Regions from separate parts of the Morganella sp. GD04133 genome, predicted to be linked through region 3. Evidence: predicted binding sites of a transcription regulator. Region 3 holds the regulator's gene; each other region holds the start of a gene.
What was found. The regulator PurR, encoded in region 3, represses purine synthesis genes. The targets are predictions, from matches to a motif close to CANGCAAACGTTTGCNTG.

Region 1 (6,759 bases), on a different contig from region 3:
ATATTGAAGCCGGTTACGCCGTGATTGATGCGGCAACCGTCAGTGAATTTCTGCCGCAGGCAACAAACCTGCAATCCCTTCCCCGCGGTATCTGCTTTAAGAAAGGCTGTTATACCGGGCAGGAAATGGTGGCCCGCGCCAAATTTCGCGGTGCCAACAAACGCGCTATGTTCACACTTATCGGCCACAGCCGCCATGTGCCGGTCGCTGGTGATGCCGCTGAGCGTCAGTTGGGTGAAAACTGGCGCCGCACCGGGACTATCCTCGCGGCAGTCCGCCTGAGTGATGATCGCGTGCTGGTGCAGATTGTGATGAATAATGATACGGAAGAAGAGGCTGTCTTCCGTATCCGTGAAGATGAAGAAAGCCGCCTGAGTCTTTTCCCGCTGCCGTACTCCTTTACTGAAGAAGCCTGATTTCCCGTCATACCCGGACGCAGAGATACCTTGTCTCTGCGCCTGGGGTATTCTGTATAAATCCGTATTGAGGTTGTTATGTCATCAGCTGTTCCCGCACAGGAAGTCATTCCTTTTTCTCAGTTAATCACCTTTGTGATGGAGCTGGATAAGCTCAAAAGCGTTTACCGCAGAACCCGCCTGCTGAACAATGAACGTCAGGAAAACTCCGCTGAACACAGCTGGCATTTTGCTATGACGGCAATGGCGTTTGCGCCGTATGTTGAAGATGCGGACATGCTGCGCATCCTGAAAATGGCACTGCTGCATGATGTGGTGGAAATTGATGCCGGAGACGTGCTGGTCTTTGATCTGGCTGCCCGCGAAGCGATTGCGGAAAAAGAAGTGGCTGCCGCAAAACGGATTTTCGGTCTGCTGCCGCAGCCGCAGGCGGATGAGTTTCAGGCGCTGTGGAATGAGTATGACGCCGCAGAAACCCGCGAGGCCCGTATTGCCAATATGATCGACCGCGTGATGCCGGTGCTGATGAATCTGCACAACAAGGGTCAGAGCTGGGTGGAAAACAATATTTCACTGGAACAGGTGATTGACCGCACAAAATTTATCGCCGATGTGCATCCGGCATTCTGGGCGTGGTTACGCGCCGAACTGGATACCGCGAAGCAAAAAGGCTGGCTGCACTGATAAAAAAGGCCGGTTGTGTTACCACAACCGGCCTTTTCTTTATCGTTTACCGGTCACTCGTAATCACTCATCGGTGCGCAGGAGCACTGAAGGTGACGGTCACCGTAAACATCATCCAGCCGTTTAACCGTCGGCCAGTATTTGTTATCACGCGTTGCCTGTGTCGGGAATACCGCCACTTCACGGCTGTACGGGTGTGACCACTCCGCTGCCAGTTCAGTCTGGATATGCGGGGCATTCACCAGCGGGTTATCTTCCGCTGTCCACTCGCCGCTGCCGACCCGCTCCATCTCCGCACGAATGCCCAGCATGGCATCAATAAAGCGATCCAGCTCCGTCTGACTTTCGGATTCTGTCGGCTCAACCATCAGTGTGCCGGCGACCGGGAACGACATGGTCGGTGCATGGAAACCGTAATCAATCAGACGCTTGGCAATATCCATCTCCGTAATACCAAACTTCGCTTTCAGCGGACGGATATCCAGAATACATTCATGCGCCACATAGCCGTTACGACCGGTATAAAGTACATCGTAAGCCGATTTCAGCCGTGCTGCGATATAGTTGGCATTCAGGATCGCCACCTGACTGGCCTGACGCAGCCCCTGAGCCCCCATCATGCGGATATACATCCAGCTGATCGGCAAAATGGAGGCACTGCCGAACGGAGCGGCAGAGACCGCGCCCTGAGAGGTCAGCAGCTCAGAAGTGACAATGGTGTGTCCCGGCACAAACGGTGCCAGGTGTTTTTTCACACCAATCGGCCCCATGCCCGGTCCGCCGCCGCCGTGCGGAATACTGAAGGTTTTGTGCAGGTTAAGGTGAGAAACATCCGCGCCGATAAAGCCCGGTGTGGTCACGCCGACCTGTGCGTTCATGTTCGCGCCGTCCAGATAGACCTGGCCGCCGAATTCATGAATAATATCACAGACTTCCCGCACACCTTCTTCATACACCCCGTGGGTGGACGGATAGGTGATCATCACACAGGACAGGTTTTCGCTGTGCTGTTCTGCTTTCGCCCGTAAATCCGCCAGGTCAATATTACCGTCTTCATCACAGGCCACCACCACGACTTCCATCCCCGCCATATTGGCCGAGGCCGGGTTAGTACCGTGCGCGGACTGCGGGATCAGACAAATAGTGCGGTGTCCTTCACCTTTACTTTCCTGATAGCGGCGGATAGTCACCAGCCCGGCATATTCCCCCTGTGCGCCGGAGTTCGGCTGCATACACATGGCGTCATAACCGGTCAGCAGCACCAGCCAGCGGGAAAGCTGTTCTATCATCACATGATAGCCCTGCGCCTGCTCCGGCGGGCAGAACGGGTGCATATTACCGAATTCCGGCCAGGTGATCGGGATCATCTCCGCAGCCGCATTCAGTTTCATGGTGCAGGAGCCGAGCGGGATCATCGCCTGATCCAGCGCCAGGTCTTTGCGGGCCAGGCTGTGCAGGTAGCGCATCATATCCGTTTCGCTGTGATAGCTGCGGAAGTTCGGATGCTTCAGAATTTCCCCTTCGCGGCGCAGCGCGGCAGGAATAGATTCAGAAGATGCGGCAACCTGTACATCCAGCGCATCGATATCCCACTGTGCTTCCTGTCCGGTCAGTACCGTGTACAGATTTTCCAGACACTCACGCTGTGTGGTTTCGCTCAGGGTGACCGCAACGGCACCCGGCAGATCGGTACGCAGGTTGATGCGCGCGGCTTTGGCACGGGCCAGAACGGCTGCTTTGTCCTGCACTTCAATCGTCAGGGTATCAAACCAGGTGGTATTACGCAGACGCAAACCCGCATCTGTCAGCGCTTTCGCCAGTATATCGGTCAGGCGGTGAATACGACCGGCAATCCGTTTCAGACCTTCCGGCCCGTGGTAGACCGCATACATCCCGGCGATATTCGCCAGCAGAACCTGAGAGGTACAGATATTGGAGTTCGCTTTTTCACGGCGGATATGCTGTTCGCGGGTTTGCAGTGCCAGGCGCAGTGCGCGGTTACCGGCGGCATCAATGGATACCCCGATAAGACGGCCCGGCATCGCACGTTTGTAAGCATCACGACAGGCAAAGAAGGCAGCATGCGGGCCGCCGTAACCCATCGGCACACCAAAACGCTGGGCAGAGCCGAAGACAATATCCGCGCCCTGTTTACCCGGTGCTTCCAGCAGGACCAGCGCCATAATATCGGCTGCCACACTGGTGATCACCTGACGCTGATGTAACTGTGCCAGTAAGTCACGGTAATCATGGATCTGCCCGCCGGTGCCGGTCTGCTGCAACAACACACCAAACACATCATCGTAATCAAGGGCTTTTTCCGCGCTATCGATGGTCAGTTCAAAACCGAAGTATTCAGCGCGGGTGCGGATCACATCCAGGGTTTGCGGATGTACATCATCTGCAATAAAAAAGCGGTTGGCATTTTTTTTCTTGCTGACGCGCTTCGCCATCGCCATCGCTTCCGCTGCTGCGGTCGCTTCATCCAGCAGTGAGGCGGATGCCAGCTCCAGACCGGTCAGGTCGATAGTCACCTGCTGGAAATTCAGCAGTGCTTCCAGGCGGCCCTGGGAGATTTCCGGCTGATACGGTGTATACGCGGTATACCAGCCCGGATTTTCCAGCAGATTACGTAAAATTACCGGCGGCAGAATGGTCGGTGTATAGCCCTGGCCGATGTAAGACGTAAACTGCTGATTCAGCCCGGCAATGGTTTTCAGTTCTGCCAGCGCATCCTGTTCGGTTGCCCCTTCACCCACGGCAGGCGGGATATCCAGCTGAATATCATCCGGGACAATATGGCGGGTAAGATCTTCAAGTGACGCCGCACCGACTGTTTTCAGCATATGCAGCTGCTGTTCAGGGGATGCGCCGATATGACGGCGGATAAATTCGCCGCGATTTTCAAGCTGAGTTAACGTTTGAGTCATCGTTCTCCGGTTCCTGACATTGTCTGATTCAATAAAAACCCGAAAAAAAACCCTGTTTGCTCACAAACAGGGTTCCGCAATCCGTCAGTCTTGTTCTTCAGCCTGCAGTTCTGCGTATTTGGCTGCGTCCATCAGACCGGCAAACTCATCCGGATCCGCGATTTTAATGCGGATCATCCAGCCGCCTTCATACGGCTCGCTGTTGACCAGTTCCGGGCTGTCTTCCAGTGCTTCGTTCACGGCGATAACGGTACCGGTCACCGGCGCATACAGATCTGATGCCGCTTTTACCGACTCAACAGTACCGAATGCTTCACCAAATGTGATTTCATCACCGACTTCCGGTAATTCAACAAACACCACATCGCCCAGCAGTTCCTGCGCGTAATCGGTGATCCCTGCCACATACTCATCACCACTCTCATGGCGAACCCACTCGTGATCTTCTGTGTATTTCAGATTCTCAGGTATATTACTCATCGCCAACGGCTCCTGTTATCGGGTTTCTCAAAATTTAACAATAAAAAATAGTTATTCAGACCAGGGCTTTGCCGTTACGGACAAACCCCGGTTTCACGACCTCAACAGGCACTTCACGGTTGCGTACCTGCACAATAGCGGTATTGCCGATCCCCTGCGGGACACGGGCCAGCGCGATACTGAACCCCAGTGACGGCGAGAAGGTTCCGCTGGTGATAACGCCGGTCTGTAATTTGCCGAGCTCATCAGTAAAGCGGACTTCCATACCGGCACGCAGCACACCTTTTTCGCGCATCACCAGTCCGACCTGTTTTTCAGTGCCGTCACGGCGGAATTTTTCCAGTGCCTCACGGCCGATAAATTTCCGGTCTTCCGGCTGCCAGGCAATCGTCCAGCCCATATTCGCCGCCAGCGGATTGATGGTTTCATCCATCTCCTGGCTGTAAAGATTCATACCTGCTTCAAGACGTAAGGTATCCCGCGCCCCTAACCCTGCCGGTTTCACTCCGGCTGCCAGCAGTTTTTTCCACAGGTCAGCGGCCTGCTCTGCGGGCAGCGCGATTTCATAACCTTCCTCGCCGGTGTACCCGGTGGTGGCAATGAAATAATCCCCGCTCTGCACGCCGTAAAACGGTTTCATCCCCGCGACGGCGGCTTTTTGTTCCGCAGTCAGCAGTGTCGCGACTTTTTCTTTGGCATGCGGCCCCTGAACAGCAATCATCGCCAAATCATCACGGACTGTCATCTCAGCCGCAAAGTTTTTGCGATGTTCGTCAATCCACGCCAGATCTTTTTCACGGGTGGCGGAGTTCACCACCAGCCGGTAAAAGTCATCCGCAAAGTAATAGACGATAAGATCGTCGATCACACCGCCGGACGCATTGAGCATCCCGGTGTACAGTGCTTTGCCTTTTTCGGTGAGTTTTGCCACATCATTGGCGAGAAGATAACGGAGGAACTGCTGACATTGCGGACCATGAAAGTCCACGATTGTCATATGGGAAACATCGAACATACCGGCGTCATTGCGGACATTGTGGTGCTCTTCGATCTGGGAGCCGTAGTGCAGCGGCATCATCCAGCCGTGGAAATCCACCATTTTTGCCCCGCAGGCAACGTGCTCACCGGACAGTGGTGTGTGTTGTGCCATTCTATCCCCTTTCAGTCAGACATAGTGCGCAGCGTGTACCGCGCAAACGATACCCTTTTCCTGACGTTATCACCGAATCACAAACGTAACCATAAGAAAAAATTGTGACCGTGTACGCGGACGGAAAAATACGAGCCGTCAGTATGCAGATTTTTCATCTGTCATTCTGAGCCCTGAGGCGCAAAAAAGGATTAACAGGTGATAGTTTTGAATTAAGCGGCGGGAATGCACTAAAACACCGGTCTGATCGACCGGTTAATTTTTAGTGCATTATGAATAAAACTAATGTGAAAAAAGCCCTTAAATTAGATTTTTTCAGCTGATGCCGGTTTCGGTTCACGCAGCCAGTCCGGTATATCACTCAGTCCGCGGGCATGGCGCAGCAGAGCCGGTTTTACGCCCGGCAGTGTGTCCGCCAGCACCAGACCGACATCACGGACCAGCTTTTTCACCGGATTGTTGCCGTCGAACAGCTCACGGAAACCCTGCATCCCGGCCAGCATCATTGCGGCACTCTGCTTGCGGCGGCGCTCAAAACGGCGCAGCCAGAAATAGTTGCCGATATCTTTGCCTTCCGCGGTCAGACGGCGGATTTCGCCAATCAGTTCCGCCACATCCATAAAACCGAGGTTAACCCCCTGTCCGGCCAGCGGATGAATGGTATGAGCGGCATCGCCCAGCAGCGCCAGACGCGGTGCGGCAAACTGACGGGCATAGCGCCCGGTCAGCGGGATCGCCCGCCGCTCACTGACCACTTCACACAGCCCGAGACGCAGATCAAACGCCGCTGCCAGTTTATGGTTAAACGCAGCCTCATCCAGATCCAGACAGTGTTGTGCTGTCAGTCCGGGCAGAGACCAGACAATTGAGCAGTGATGTGCATCCGGCAGCGGCAGAAATGCCAGAATGCCGTCGCCGTGGAAAACCTGACGCGCCACATTCTCATGCGGCAACGCTGTGCGGATGGTGGCGACCAGCGCGTGATGCTCATAATCCCAAAACGAAACCGGGATATCCGCATGCTGGCGCAGCCAGGAATTTGCCCCGTCTGCCCCCGCCACTAAGCGGGTAGTGAGCATGTCGTCATTTTCCAGGGTGA
Region 2 (6,759 bases), on a different contig from region 3:
TTTGCCGGTGCGCCGGATGCGGTGGCGGTGTTTAAACAGCAGTATGAAGATGCGCTGCGGATTGATCAGCGCTGGGTGACGTTGCAGCAGGAGGGCGGGGCGCTGGCGAAGTCTATCGATCGCGCACAGCAGTTCCTGGTACTCTCTGCGCTGCTGACGCTATTGCTGGCAATCGCCGCAGTGGCGGTTGCCATGTCGCATTACTGCCGCAGCCGTCACACCCTGATTGCCGTACTGAAAACACTCGGCGCGGGGCGGCGCGAGCTGCGTTACTGGGTGGTCGGGCAATGGGCGGTACTGATGGCGGCAGCGATGGTTGCCGGATCCCTGCTGGGGCTGATTTTTGATGCGGTCCTGATGAGCCTGCTGGCACCGCTGCTGCCGAAGGCACTGCCGGATCCGGGATTATGGCCGTGGGCGTGGGCACTGCTGACACTCCTTGCCATCACTCTGCTGGTGGGCGCACGGCCTTACCGCCAGCTGATGCTGACACAGCCGACCCGCGTACTGCGTGATGACGTGGTAGCGCCGGTCTGGCCGCTGCGCTGGTATCTGCCGCTGGCGGTACTGATTGTGGCAGGCGGGCTGGCGGTGCTGACCAATGCCTCGTTCCTGCTCTGGGCGGTGCTGGCCGGGGTGGTATTGATCGCTGCACTGCTGGCAGTGGCCGGTTACGGCGGATTGTGGCTGCTGGCGAAAATTCCGTTCCGTGCCCTGAGTCTGCGCCTGGCTGTCCGCCGTCTGCTGCGTCAGCCCGGTCAGACCCTGGTGCAGACCGGGGCGTTTGCCCTCTCCTTTATGCTGCTGGGGTTGCTGGTGATGGTTCGCGGTGATCTGATCGGGCGCTGGCAGCAACAACTGCCGCCGGACACACCGAACTATTTTCTCGTGAATATGACGGAAGAACAGATATCGCCGGTCAATCAGCTGCTGGCATCACACAACGTGACACCGTCAGAATATTACCCGGTGGTGCTGGCGCGGCTGTCCGGCATTAACGGCGAAACCGCACTGGCGTGGGCCGATGCGCGTGATCCGGGCAACAATACTGTCCGCCGTGAACTGAGCCTTACCTGGCAGGAATCGCTGCCGCCGCTTAATGAACTGGTGGACGGCACCTGGCCGCCGAAACCCGGGGAAGTCTCTATTGAGATGGAAGTGGTCAAACAACTCGGGCTGAAAGTCGGGGATACCCTGACCTTTACCGGTGATACCCGTCCGTTTACCGTGACTGTCAGCAGTGTGCGGCAGGTGGACTGGGAGAGTATGCGGCCTAATTTCTTTTTCATCTTTAATCACGCCTCGCTGGAAAACCAGAGCGCCATGTGGCTGACCAGCTTTCACTATGACGGTAATGACGGATTAATCACCCAGATGAATCGTAAGTATCCGTCCATCAGTATTTTTGATACCGGATCGATGCTGAAACAGATCCAGACCATTCTCGCGCAGGTCAGCCGTGCGCTGGAAGCGATGGTGGTACTGGTGCTGATTTGCGGCGTGCTGTTACTGCTGGCACAGATTCAGGTGGGAATGAATCAGCGCCGGACCGAGCTGGTGGTATATCGTACGCTGGGAGCCGGTAAACGCCTGCTGCGGCGCACGCTGTGGAGTGAGTTTGCCTTGCTGGGCGCGATGGCCGGTGTGGTCGCCGCACTCGGGGCAGAAGCGGCCCTGTGGCTGTTGCAGACCCGCGTATTTGATTTTCCGTGGCAGCCGCAGTGGCCGCTGTGGGTCGGGCTGCCGCTGGCCGGTGGTTTGCTGCTGTCACTCTGCGGCAGTGTGCTGGGGATCCGCCTGCTCGGGGATCCTCAGCAGTACCGCCGCTTACAGAGTTAGTCCGGCGAGGATGTGTATGCTCTGACCGGTTTGTGTTGTGGCGGTCGCATAAAGAATGTGGCCGCCAGAATCACCATCACCGGCAGGGCGATCAGCAGGAAAGCCGGGGTAAAGCTGCCGCTGTAATCCTTGACGGCACCGGCAAAGAACGGTGCCAGACAGGCAAAGGTGGAAATCAGATTCACCACAGAGAACAGCTCCAGATACGGACCACGGCCGAAATAGTTTGCCAGCAGTACACTGGAGGCCAGGAATGTCATGCCGTAACCAATCCCCACCAGCACGGTAAACAGGATCAGCAGCGACCAGCTGGTGGCGATACTCAGTGTCAGCACACCGAATGTAATCGCGGCAAGGCTGATAATCAGCAGTTTTTTCGGCTCCAGCCACTCCCCGATAGCGCCCCCGGCCAGCCGGGAAAACGCGTTAATAAAGGCCATGGTACTGAGCAGCGTGGCGGCAACGGTTTCACTGAACCCCTTATCCATAATATGCGGCACGGCAAAGCTGTTCACGGTAAATCCGCACCATAAAAACGCGGTATAAGAGGCGGCGATAACATAAAACTGCCAGGTTCTCAGCGCCTGACGGGCACTCCAGTGCGCCTGACTGCGGTAGATGCGGGAACTCTGTTTTTTCTGCTGCCACATCACGGCACGGGCATGCGTGATCTCACGGCGGCCTTCCCGCATTACCAGCAGGGTGATCAGGGTGACAACAGCCAGCGTCAGGGCGGCGATCAGCCAGTGGATCCGCCAGGAGCCGAACACATGCGCGGCGAGAAAATAGATCCACGGCCCGACCACACCGCCCAGCCCGCCGAGGGTAAAGTAAAAACCAAACGCCAGCGACTGACGGCTGAACAGCCGCGAAATCACATAAGTACCGGGAACAGTAGCCATAAAGGTAAAACCAATCCCGAGAAAGGCGGTGCCGATAAAATAGCGCTGAATCGACTGTGTGGTGTACAGACTGTAAAACCCGGCCAGAAACAGCAGCAGCCCGGTCAGCAGTGTCAGGCGGACATTGGTTTTACGGATAAGAAGACTCGGCAGAAAGCTCGATAACCCGCAGGTCAGCCCGAGCAGCGTGAATCCGAAACCGGCGTCTGTCCAGCTCCAGTTCAGCTCTTTGAGCATACCGGGTAAGACCACGCCTAATGAGGTGAAGGTAGTAGCGGTGGTCAGGAAATAAACCAGCCCCAGCAGGGTAAGTATAGTCCATTGATAAACAGGACCTAAGCGGCGATCTGACGAAAACATCCCGGCTCCGGAAACGGCGTAAAAAGCAACATGCCCGGCTGAACACCGAGCATCAGAATGGGACTATTGTCGCCGGAAACCGTACAGACTACCAGCTTAATATTGTTTTTGCCCAGTCCGCAGAGGACTGATATTCCGCCGGTAAATCCTGTGCCAGCCCGCCGAGTGCGGCGATAAGCTGCGCCGGATCGGGATGCGTCAGGTTAATGTGGCCGACCTTACGCGCCGGGCGCACCTCTTTATCATACCAGTGCAGATGCGCCAGCGGTTGTGCCAGCCACTGTGTATTCAGTTCCGTGCCGATAATATTCACCATTACCGCTGGGGCGGTGACAACCGGCTGCGGCAGCGGCAGATCCAGAATCGCCCGCAGATGCAGCTCAAACTGACTGACAGACGCACCGTTTTGTGTCCAGTGACCGCTGTTATGCACACGCGGTGCCAGTTCGTTAATCAGCAGGCCGTCTTCTGTGACAAAACACTCCATTGCCATCACACCGGTATAATCCAGCTCAGTGAGGATCGCCCCCAGCATCTGCTCAGCCTGTGCCTGAAGCGGGTTTTGTGCCGGCGGGAAGGCCACGCTCATGCGCAGAATACCTTCTTCGTGATGGTTATGGGTCAGCGGATAAAACACACATTCCCCGGCGCGGTTACGGGCGCCGACCAGCGACACTTCACCGGAAAACAGAATACCTTTCTCGGCAATACATTCGCCGTAAATTTCCGGCGGCAGAGAAGCTTCATCACCGGGACGCACCCGCCATTGACCGCGTCCGTCATAGCCGCCGGTACGGCGTTTGACGATGACAAAGTCCCCGAGACGGGTAAAAATGTCCGGCCATTCATCAGGAGACGACAGCGGCTGCCACGGTGAGGTGGCGAGATGCAGAGTGTCCATCAGCTGTTTCTGCGGCAGGCGGTCGGCCAGACGCGGAAAGATATCGCGGTTGATAAAGGCGGGATGCTGCTCCAGCACACGTGTCAGCGCGGTCTGCGGCCACTGCTCGATTTCAGCGGTGATCACACTGTGCTGATAAGGAACGGCTTCCGGTTCGGCATCCAACCCGACCGGATAAACCGAAATACCCAGCGGCTCACCGGCCTGGCGCAGCATCCGGCCCAGCTGACCGTTTCCCAGAACACACACCGGCTTCATCAGTTGGCCTCCCGCGGATCCGGGTGGCTGAGGACATCATCAGTCTGTGCATTACGCCAGTCTGTCAGGCGGGTCAGCAGCGCCTCATCATGCAGGGCGAGGATCTGTGCGGCGAGCAGGGCGGCATTGGCGGCACCGGCTTTGCCGATAGCCAGCGTACCGACCGGAATACCTTTCGGCATCTGCACAATAGAATAGAGACTGTCGACACCGCTGAGCGCGGCACTCTGCACCGGCACACCCAGTACCGGTACGAGGGTTTTCGCCGCCAGCATTCCCGGCAAATGTGCTGCACCACCGGCACCGGCAATGATCACATCAAACCCGTTCTGTTTTGCGGTTTCAGCAAAGGAAAACAGTTTGTCCGGCGTGCGGTGCGCGGAAACCACTTCTGTGTGATAAGGCACCTGAAGCATATCGAGGATCGCAGCGGCGTGCTCCATGGTGCTCCAGTCACTTTTGGATCCCATAACAATAGCCACTTTGGCTGCCGGTGAGTGTTGTTGCGAAGAGGCGGCGTTCATGTTTTCGGTGCTCCTGTACATCCCGCGTCACGAAAATTGACAGACGTCCGGCAGTGAGCCGGTTAAGAAGACGGGCATAATATCACGGTAAATCACGAAGGAAAACGTTTGCGTCACGGATTTTTCACAAATACGGGGAGATAACGGCTCAGAACGGAAAGAAGATCAGTGAAATGCTGTCCGGGGTGATTTTAAAGGCAGAACCTTGTGAGTGCCACGCGCCGAGGACACCGCGAAAGTGCGTTTCGCCGTCAGCGGAAACATCATGAACCGCAGGACGGTGGGTGTGACCGTGGATCATCCAGCGGGTCCGGTACTGACGGAATGCGTTCATCACTTCGTTCTGATTCACATCCATAATCGCTTCGCTTTTGCGCTGATTGGCAGACTGACTGCCTGCGCGCATTTTTTTCGCGATTTTCAGGCGCAGCGACAACGGCAGCCACAGAAACAGGCGCTGGATCCACGGCGTGTGAACACGCCGGCGGTAGTGCTGGTAGTCTGTGTCATCCGTGCAGAGGGTATCACCGTGCAGGATCAGGATCTGATGCCCTTCGGCTTCAATCACCTGTGTGTCCGGCAGCAGGGTCATTCCGCACTGACGGGCATAGCGTTTGCCCAGCAGAAAGTCACGGTTACCGCAGATAAAGAAGATCTTCACGCCGCTGTCACTGAGGGATTTCAGCGCATCAGCCACGGTTTTATGCAGCGGGTTCGGGTCATCATCACCAATCCAGTAATCAAAAAAATCACCGAGAATATAGAGCTGTGAGGCATGAACCGCCTGTTCCCGCAGAAAACGAAGAAAGCCGGCGGTGATCGCCGGCTCCTGCTCATTTAAATGCAAATCTGCAATAATAAGCGTGGTCATACTTACTCAGAAACAGTCACGCTTTCGATGATGACATCTTCACGCGGCACATCCTGGTGCATACCACTGTTGCCGGTTTTGACCGCTTTGATTTTGTCCACAACATCCATACCGTCAACCACTTCAGCAAACACGCAGTAGCCCCAGCCACTTGGTGTTTCTGAACGGAAGTTCAGGTAGTCGTTATCAACCACGTTGATGAAAAACTGTGCAGTGGCGGAATGCGGATCGTTGGTACGGGCCATCGCCAGGGTGCCGCGGTTGTTTTTCAGACCGTTGTTGGCTTCGTTTTTGATCATACCGAGAGTCGGTTTCTGCTTCATGCCCGGTTCAAAACCGCCGCCCTGGACCATGAAATCATTGATAACACGATGGAAAATGGTGTTATTGTAGAAACCGTCTTCACAATATTTCAGGAAGTTTGCGACCGTTTCCGGTGCTTTGTCCGCGAACGTCTTAATGACGATATCACCATGATTTGTATGAAAAGTTACCATAATAATTTCCTGCTGCTTATATTTTAAAGGCAATAATCTGCCGTTTTTATCTCCGGGGTGTGTTATATCATACTCACTAATCTGCGTCAGTATTTGTTATAATCACCGGGTTTTACAGGGTCTTTCTTGCATTTGCAGGGTATTCGCGTTTCAATAACCTGACCTGTCTCAGATTATGATCCCCGCAGACAGATATAAAAAATAAAGTATTTATTATCAATTAATTAACAGAAGTCACCATCAACACGTACAGACTTTTAATGGAATAGTCCTATGCTGAAAATTTATAACACCTTATCAAGACAAAAAGAGGAATTTAAGCCCATTAACCCCGGTAAAATCGGGATGTACGTGTGTGGTATCACTGTTTACGACCTGTGTCATATCGGACACGGGCGGACATTTGTCGCGTTTGACACCATCGTGCGCTATCTGCGTCACGCCGGGTATGAAGTGAACTATATCCGCAACATCACGGATGTGGACGACAAAATCATCAGACGGGCGAATGAAAATAACGAAACCTGTGATCAGCTGGTGGATCGCATGGTGGCAGAGATGCACCGCGATTTCGATGCCATGAACCTGATGCGCCCGGATTCAGAGC
Region 3 (6,759 bases):
GTTTAACCACATCAAAATAGGTGGCGTAATTTTTCGGTCCGACGTGCTCAAACATCCCGACAGACACAATCCGGTCATACTGCTCATGCAGATCGCGGTAATCTTCGAGGATAATATTTACGTCAAGATCCGCACAGCGCGCCTGAGCATATTTTTGCTGTTCGGCGGAAATGGTCACACCGGTCACTGACACACCGAAGTGTTTCGCAGCATACGCCGCCAGTCCGCCCCAGCCGCAGCCGATATCCAGCAGCTGCATACCCGGTTTCAGCTGTAATTTTTCACAGATAAGATGCAGCTTCTGCTCCTGCGCCTTCGCCAGATTGGCCGGGTCATCACTGAGATCTTTCCAGTAACCGCAGGAATACTGCATATACGGGTCGAGCATCAGCTCAAACAGGTCATTACCCAGATCATAATGTTCTTCGCCGACAATCCGCGCCCGCTTTTTGGTTTGCAGATTACGCAGGCGGGCCATGGCGATTTTTATAATATCGTTAATATTCTGCGGCAGCTTATTTTCCAGTCCGGCACGTAATACCCGCTGAAAGAAAATATCTAACCGCTCACAGTCCCACCAGCCATCCATATAGCTTTCGCCCAGTCCCATCGAGCCCTGTTGCAGAACCCGTTTAAAGAATTGGCTGTTATGCACCTGAATATCAAAAGGACGGGAACCATTAACCTCAATGCCGGCTTCGTCTAAAAGATCGGAGGCAATCCGCTGCCAGGAATCAGCAGACGTTTTTTGATTTTCGACACAATCAGAACTCATATTATCTCCAATTTTTATCAAAGCGGGATTCTGAGAGCTTTATTCATGACGTTTTGCGCGGGAACAACAGAACCGGTGTGATTGGCCGTCAACGGGTGACAGTCTGCGTATTAACGTGATCGTTAAGACAAAAACAAAGCTCAAAATCCGGATTTAAAACGAATTGTCAGAAAAGTATAGGAGCCTGAAATTAAAATTCAATGACAAAAAAAGCCGTACATGAGTACGGCCCGTAATTAGGAATATTCTTAATACGTGTTGCAGTCTATTGATTTTGTTCCGCAATAGTCACGGAGGTGCGCGAAGAGCGGCGCTGAATAATATAACCGCCGATAGTCAGTACCACGGTTGCCGCCATGACGGCGGTGGTGGAGAGCAGGGGAGCATGCATCAGCGCGGAGACCAGAAAACTGATCGCAGAGCATAAGCCGAGCTGAATGGCATTCTGCAATGCTGCCGCTTTACCGCTGTGCTCCGGATAAACCGCCAGGGCGTTTGATACCGCAATCGGGTAAGACGCACCATTCATTGCCGCCATAAAGCAGAATGGGATCAGGATCGCCACCAGTGACGGGTTGCTGAATTTCGCCATAACATACAACCCGATCATGCTGACGGCATAACCGGCCAGCAGGAACGGCAGCAGGGTTTTACCGTTAATCCGCGACAGCAGGGCACGGCAGCCGTAGCCTCCGACCATAAAGGCGATCGTCTGCGGGATATAGCTCAGGCCGATATCATTCGGGTTATAACCCATATCGCGCAGAATAAACGGCGAACCGGTCAGCCAGGCAAAGAAACCGGCACTGCACGCGGCATAAATCAGCACGTTACCGCTGTAGACCGGGGACTTCAGCAAACGGAAGAAGGAGATCTTCTGTTTTTCTGTTTTGGCTGCATCCGGCGCAATATGGCGCTTTTCTTTCAGCATCAGGGTCGGGATCAGCACCAGCAGGGTGATCCCGCCGAGTACGAGGAAAATCTCATGCCAGCCGCCGTGGTTGAGCAGCCATGCGCCCAGTAACGGCGCCAGTGCCGGGGAAAGTGCCACCAGCGGCATAATCGCGGCAAAGACACGCTGCGCGCGGTGATCATCATAACGGTCGATAACCAGCGCCTGCCAGGTGACCGCTGCGGAGCAGACGCTGACCGCCTGCACAAAGCGCAGTAATAATAGCTGCGCCGGGGTGGAAACCCAGACCATGGCCAGACAGCTCAGGGCAAACAGGCCGAGACCCATCAGCAGAACCGGCTTGCGGCCGATTTTATCGGAGAGTGGTCCCCATAACAGCTGGCCGATGGCAAAACCGACCAGGAAGATACTCAGACTGGCGCTGATAGCGCTGGCAGTGGAGTTCAGAGAGTCCTGCATCATACCGAATGCAGGCAGATACATATCAATCGCGAGGTAACCCAGCATGCTGAGCCCGGCGAGATAAAAGAGAAAGCCGCGGGAAGGCGATTTATTGACAGTCACAGAGAAATACCTGAATGTTAAATAAGTGTAATGCGTGAGTTGTTATTTTAACTATTCGAGTTTTTCTTTGTAAAACGTTATTATTTGCACACTGCTGTGAAATTTTTTGAAAGGAAGAATTGTGTGGTCAGAATATACGCTGGATGTGGTGGATGCTGTGGCACGGACAGGCAGTTTCAGTGCGGCGGCAGAGGAACTGCACCGGGTGCCTTCTGCCATCAGCTACAGCGTCCGTCAGCTGGAAGAGTGGCTGGCGGTTCCGCTGTTTGAACGACGTCACCGGGATGTTGAACTGACACCTGCCGGGGCATTATTTGTTAAAGAAGCGCGTGATGTTATCAAAAAAATGAAATCCACACGCCACCAGTGCCAGATGATTGCCAACGGCTGGCGCGGGCAGTTCAGTATCGCCGTTGACTGTATCGTAAAACCGGAACGGATAACGCGACTTCTGCTGGATTTTTATCATCATTTTCCGGATATCGAGTTGTATATTTATCCGGAGGTGTTTAACGGGGTGTGGGATGCGCTGGTGGACAGACGGGTGGATGTGGCCATCGGCGCGACACGCGCATCCCCGATCGGCGAGCGTTATAATTTCCGTGATATGGGGTTTATGCCGTGGCGTGCGGTGGTCAGCCCGGATCATCCGCTGGCCTCTGCCGGTCATGTCCTGACCAATGAGGAGATGGTGCCGTACCCGAGTTTATGTCTGGAAGACACCTCGCGTTCCCTGCCGAAACGCGACACGTGGGCACTGGATAATCAGCGCCGCCTGGTGGTGCCGGACTGGGATCGCGGGATTGCCTGTGTGGAATCGGGATTATGTGTGGCAATGATGCCGGCGCACCGGGCCGATCCGCTGATTAAAGAGGGGCGGCTGGCAGCGCTGAAGATAGAGCAGCCATTGCCGGACAGCCCGTGCTGTATCACCTGGGTGGATAAAGATACCTCTCCGGCACTGAGCTGGCTGCTCGATTATCTCGGGGACAGCAGTACACTCAATGCCGAATGGCTGCGCTGATCCTCAGCGGCGGTAATCGATAAACGGACCATCTGCCACGGAGCGGCGTTCGACCAGGCGCGGATGCACCTCAATAGTCTGTGCATCTTCGCGTTTGTTGACGATACGGTCGAGCAGCATGGTCAGCGCCATCTGTCCCAGCCGCTCTTTCGGCTGGTGGATGGTGGTCAGGGCAGGGGTAAAGTAGCGGGCGTTACGGATATTGTCATACCCGATCACAGAAATATCCTGCGGGACACGCAGGCCCATTTCATCAGCCGCGCAAATCGCGCCCATCGCCATGGCATCCCCGCCGCAGAATACCGCGGTCGGGCGCTGTTTGCCGGATAAAATCTGTGCCATCGCCTGATAACCGGAATCCGGTTCAAAATCGCCCTGAACAATCCATTCATCACGCACTGTAATGCCGGCTTCTTTCATTGCTTTGCGGAATCCTTCCAGACGGTTGCCGCCGGTGTTTCGCTCAAGCGGCCCCGGAATAACCGCGATATCACGGTGACCGCGTTCAATCAGGTAACGGCCGGCAAGATAACCGCCGTGCAGGGCGTTATCAATAATCGCATCGGTGAAATCCCCGCGCGCTTTGCCCCAGTCCATTACCACCATCGGGATATTGCGGTAGCCTTCCAGCATGGCAATCAGCTGATCCGGATATTCAGAACACATCACCAGCAGACCATCGACCCGCTTTTGTGCCAGCATCGCCAGGTAGGCTTTCTGCTTGTCAGGATTATTGTGAGAGTTGCACAGCACCAGGGTATAGCCTTTGCTGTAGCAGCTGTTTTCCACCGCCTCAATCACTTCCGCAAAATACGGCGCTTCACTGGAGGTGGCCAGCAGCCCGATGGACTTGGTGTTATTGACTTTCAGACTGCGCGCCACGGCGCTCGGTGAATAGTGCAACTCTTTGATAGCAGCCCAGACAGCCGCCTTCGTTTCTTCCGCAACGAAACGGGTATTATTAATGACATGGGAGACGGTTGTGGTAGAGACGCCCGAGCGCTTAGCCACATCTTTAATCGTTGCCATGATGAAAACAACTCCTGACCTGCCGGTCTGTATTTTATTATTCGGTTAATCGATTGCTATTATAGTGCCATTATGCGGTAACAATAGAAAAATTTCTGTAAAAACAGGCATTGTTGTCTGATCCGGGTCAAAAGTAAAAAATATTACCTGTGCTATGGTTATTGATATGGTCAGCTATTCGGATTTTCCGGTCAGACCATCCGTTTTAATTATTTTGATGATTCAGGATGTCAGGTAATCATCATTGGTCATTAAGCAGCTATTTTGGAGATAGGAATGGATACAGATCTGAAATATGGTTTGTCAACCGCAGTTGCGGCACTGGTTATGATCGTATTATTTGCAACAATGCTTTTCTGATACACCCCCATCAATACAAAAGGGCGGAAAATTCCGCCCTTTCTTGGTTAACAGTATTTTTACGGATTACGCCAGGTTTTCTTCCGCAAATTTCCAGTTCACTAATGCCCAGAAGTTTTCCAGGTATTTAGGACGGGCATTACGGTAGTCGATATAATAAGCGTGTTCCCAGACATCGACGGTTAAGATGGGTTTGTCGTTACCGCTGACCGGGGTTGCCGCGTTAGAGGTATTGACGATAGCCAGGCTGCCGTCTGCTTTTTTCACCAGCCATGTCCAGCCGGAACCGAAGTTTTTCACTGCGGCATCGGTAAACTGCTGTTTGAATTCGGCAAATGAACCGAACGCGTTGTTAATCGCATCCGCAATTTTACCGGTTGGCTCGCCACCGGCGTTTGGTGCCAGGCAGTGCCAGTAGAACGTGTGGTTCCAGACCTGGGCGGCGTTATTGAAGATACCGGCATCAGAGGTTTTGATAATCTCTTCCAGTGATTTACCTTCAAACGCGGTGCCTTTGATCAGGTTATTCAGATTAAGCACATAAGTGTTGTGGTGTTTGCCGTAGTGGTATTCCAGTGTTTCTTCAGAAATATAGGGCGCTAATGCATTTTTTGCATAAGGCAGTGCAGGTAATTCAAACGACATTGCATTCTCCTTGTTAAGGTTAAATCAGTAACCTCATCACAGACGGGTTACTGTTATTATTCTGCGAATTATCTTAACAAGTTTTGTCATAAAAAACAGCGTGAAATACTGGGGGTGATGTTATTCACATTGTGAAAGATAAAATTGCCCACAGAATGATATCCGTCACAATAAAGGCGATAAGCAAGGTGTACAGCTTATGGCGGCAGATCCAGTTATAATAGCGTTTCATTCTGTCTTCCCCGTATGACTGCGGAATCTTAACTATAACGGGTTTACCGGCTGAAATCCGCGCAGGTTTAACCATTTTACAAAAAGCGTGACAGCGGCCGCCGTTTGTCAACCGGCAGCAGACCCTTTACAATCTGCGCTATGACAAAAGTACAAGAATGTTCATGATGCTGGCAGACTATATTTCCCGCGCGATACAAAACCATACTGATTGCAATGCGATTTGTGACCATTATCAGAAAGATGAACTCTCCGAAGTGATCCGGCGGGTCCGCAAATGGCAGTTCCGCGACGGTATTGAGCTGATGTGCAGTGAAGAGATAGAAACTGCCGTACAGAGCGGAGACGAACAGTGCCCCGAGCAGTGGATAGTCTGGTCTGTCACCGGGGATAATGCGAAAACGGTTTCTCCGCAGCACAAAGAATTTTTCAGTCTGTGCCAGCAGGGTTACTGGCTGAAAATGCAGCTGGCCTGACGTACCGGATACAATCCTGAAAATTACCGGTATAATTACCGGCAATATTAAACTGATTCAGAAAAGACAATGACAAAACTCACATTACAAGAGCAGATGCTGAAAGCCGGACTGGTGACCAGCAAAAAAATGGACAAAGTCCGCAGAACAGCAAAAAAATCGCGTGTTCAGGCCCGTGAGGCCAGAGAAGCGGTGGAAGAGAATAAAAAAGCGCAGCTTGAGCGTGATAAACAGCTGAGTGAGCAGCAAAAACAGGCTGTTTTATCCCGGGAATATAAAGCTCAGGTGAAACAGCTGATTGAAATGAACCGGATTATTATTTCAAAAGGCAATATTGATTTTAATTTCACCGACAACAACGTGATTAAAAGCATTGCCGTGGACAAAACCACACAGTCTCAGCTGATCAGCGGGCGCCTGGCAATTGCCCGGTTAAGCACGGAAAACAGCAGTGTGAGTGAATATGCCATTATCCCGGCGGTTGTTGCGGATAAAATCACACAGCGTGATGCGGAAAGCATTGTGTTAAATAATGCGCTGGCACAGGACGAAGCAGACGAAGACGACCCGTATGCTGATTTTAAAATCCCGGATGATTTAATGTGGTGATCTGAATCTGCCTGCTTCCCCTGTTCAGAACGGGCAGGGACTGCGGGCATTGATCGGTTCGCCGCTGACCGGATGCACAAAATCCAGCTCCCCGGCATGCAGCATCAGCCGCGGAATATTTTCAGTACCCGGC

Region 1: gcvT (glycine cleavage system aminomethyltransferase GcvT) is a predicted target of PurR. The motif match lies at 5,706-5,723, and genes of this name have one in related genera.
Region 2: purE (5-(carboxyamino)imidazole ribonucleotide mutase) is a predicted target of PurR. The motif match lies at 4,882-4,899, and genes of this name have one in related genera.

The regions. Positions count from the first base shown of each region.
Region 1 is NZ_JAODZS010000004.1:57,795-64,553, forward strand. Features, by position in the region: gene ygfZ (tRNA-modifying protein YgfZ) at 1-416, shown strand, start outside; gene N7387_RS02710 (HD domain-containing protein) at 495-1,100, shown strand; gene gcvP (aminomethyl-transferring glycine dehydrogenase) at 1,154-4,030, opposite strand; gene gcvH (glycine cleavage system protein GcvH) at 4,115-4,510, opposite strand; gene gcvT (glycine cleavage system aminomethyltransferase GcvT) at 4,566-5,660, opposite strand; gene ubiI (FAD-dependent 2-octaprenylphenol hydroxylase) at 5,966-6,759, opposite strand, start outside.
Region 2 is NZ_JAODZS010000018.1:84,755-91,513, forward strand. Features, by position in the region: gene ybbP (putative ABC transporter permease subunit YbbP) at 1-1,839, shown strand, start outside; gene N7387_RS10730 (MFS transporter) at 1,836-3,101, opposite strand; gene purK (5-(carboxyamino)imidazole ribonucleotide synthase) at 3,190-4,260, opposite strand; gene purE (5-(carboxyamino)imidazole ribonucleotide mutase) at 4,260-4,784, opposite strand; gene N7387_RS10745 (UDP-2,3-diacylglucosamine diphosphatase) at 4,933-5,655, opposite strand; gene ppiB (peptidylprolyl isomerase B) at 5,658-6,152, opposite strand; gene cysS (cysteine--tRNA ligase) at 6,426-6,759, shown strand, end outside.
Region 3 is NZ_JAODZS010000025.1:2,322-9,080, reverse strand. Features, by position in the region: gene cfa (cyclopropane fatty acyl phospholipid synthase) at 1-775, opposite strand, end outside; gene punC (purine nucleoside transporter PunC) at 1,041-2,252, opposite strand; gene punR (DNA-binding transcriptional activator PunR) at 2,374-3,276, shown strand; gene purR (HTH-type transcriptional repressor PurR) at 3,280-4,305, opposite strand; gene sodB (superoxide dismutase [Fe]) at 4,732-5,310, opposite strand; gene N7387_RS13295 (hypothetical protein) at 5,706-6,017, shown strand; gene N7387_RS13290 (DUF2058 domain-containing protein) at 6,087-6,626, shown strand; gene N7387_RS13285 (RluA family pseudouridine synthase) at 6,651-6,759, opposite strand, start outside.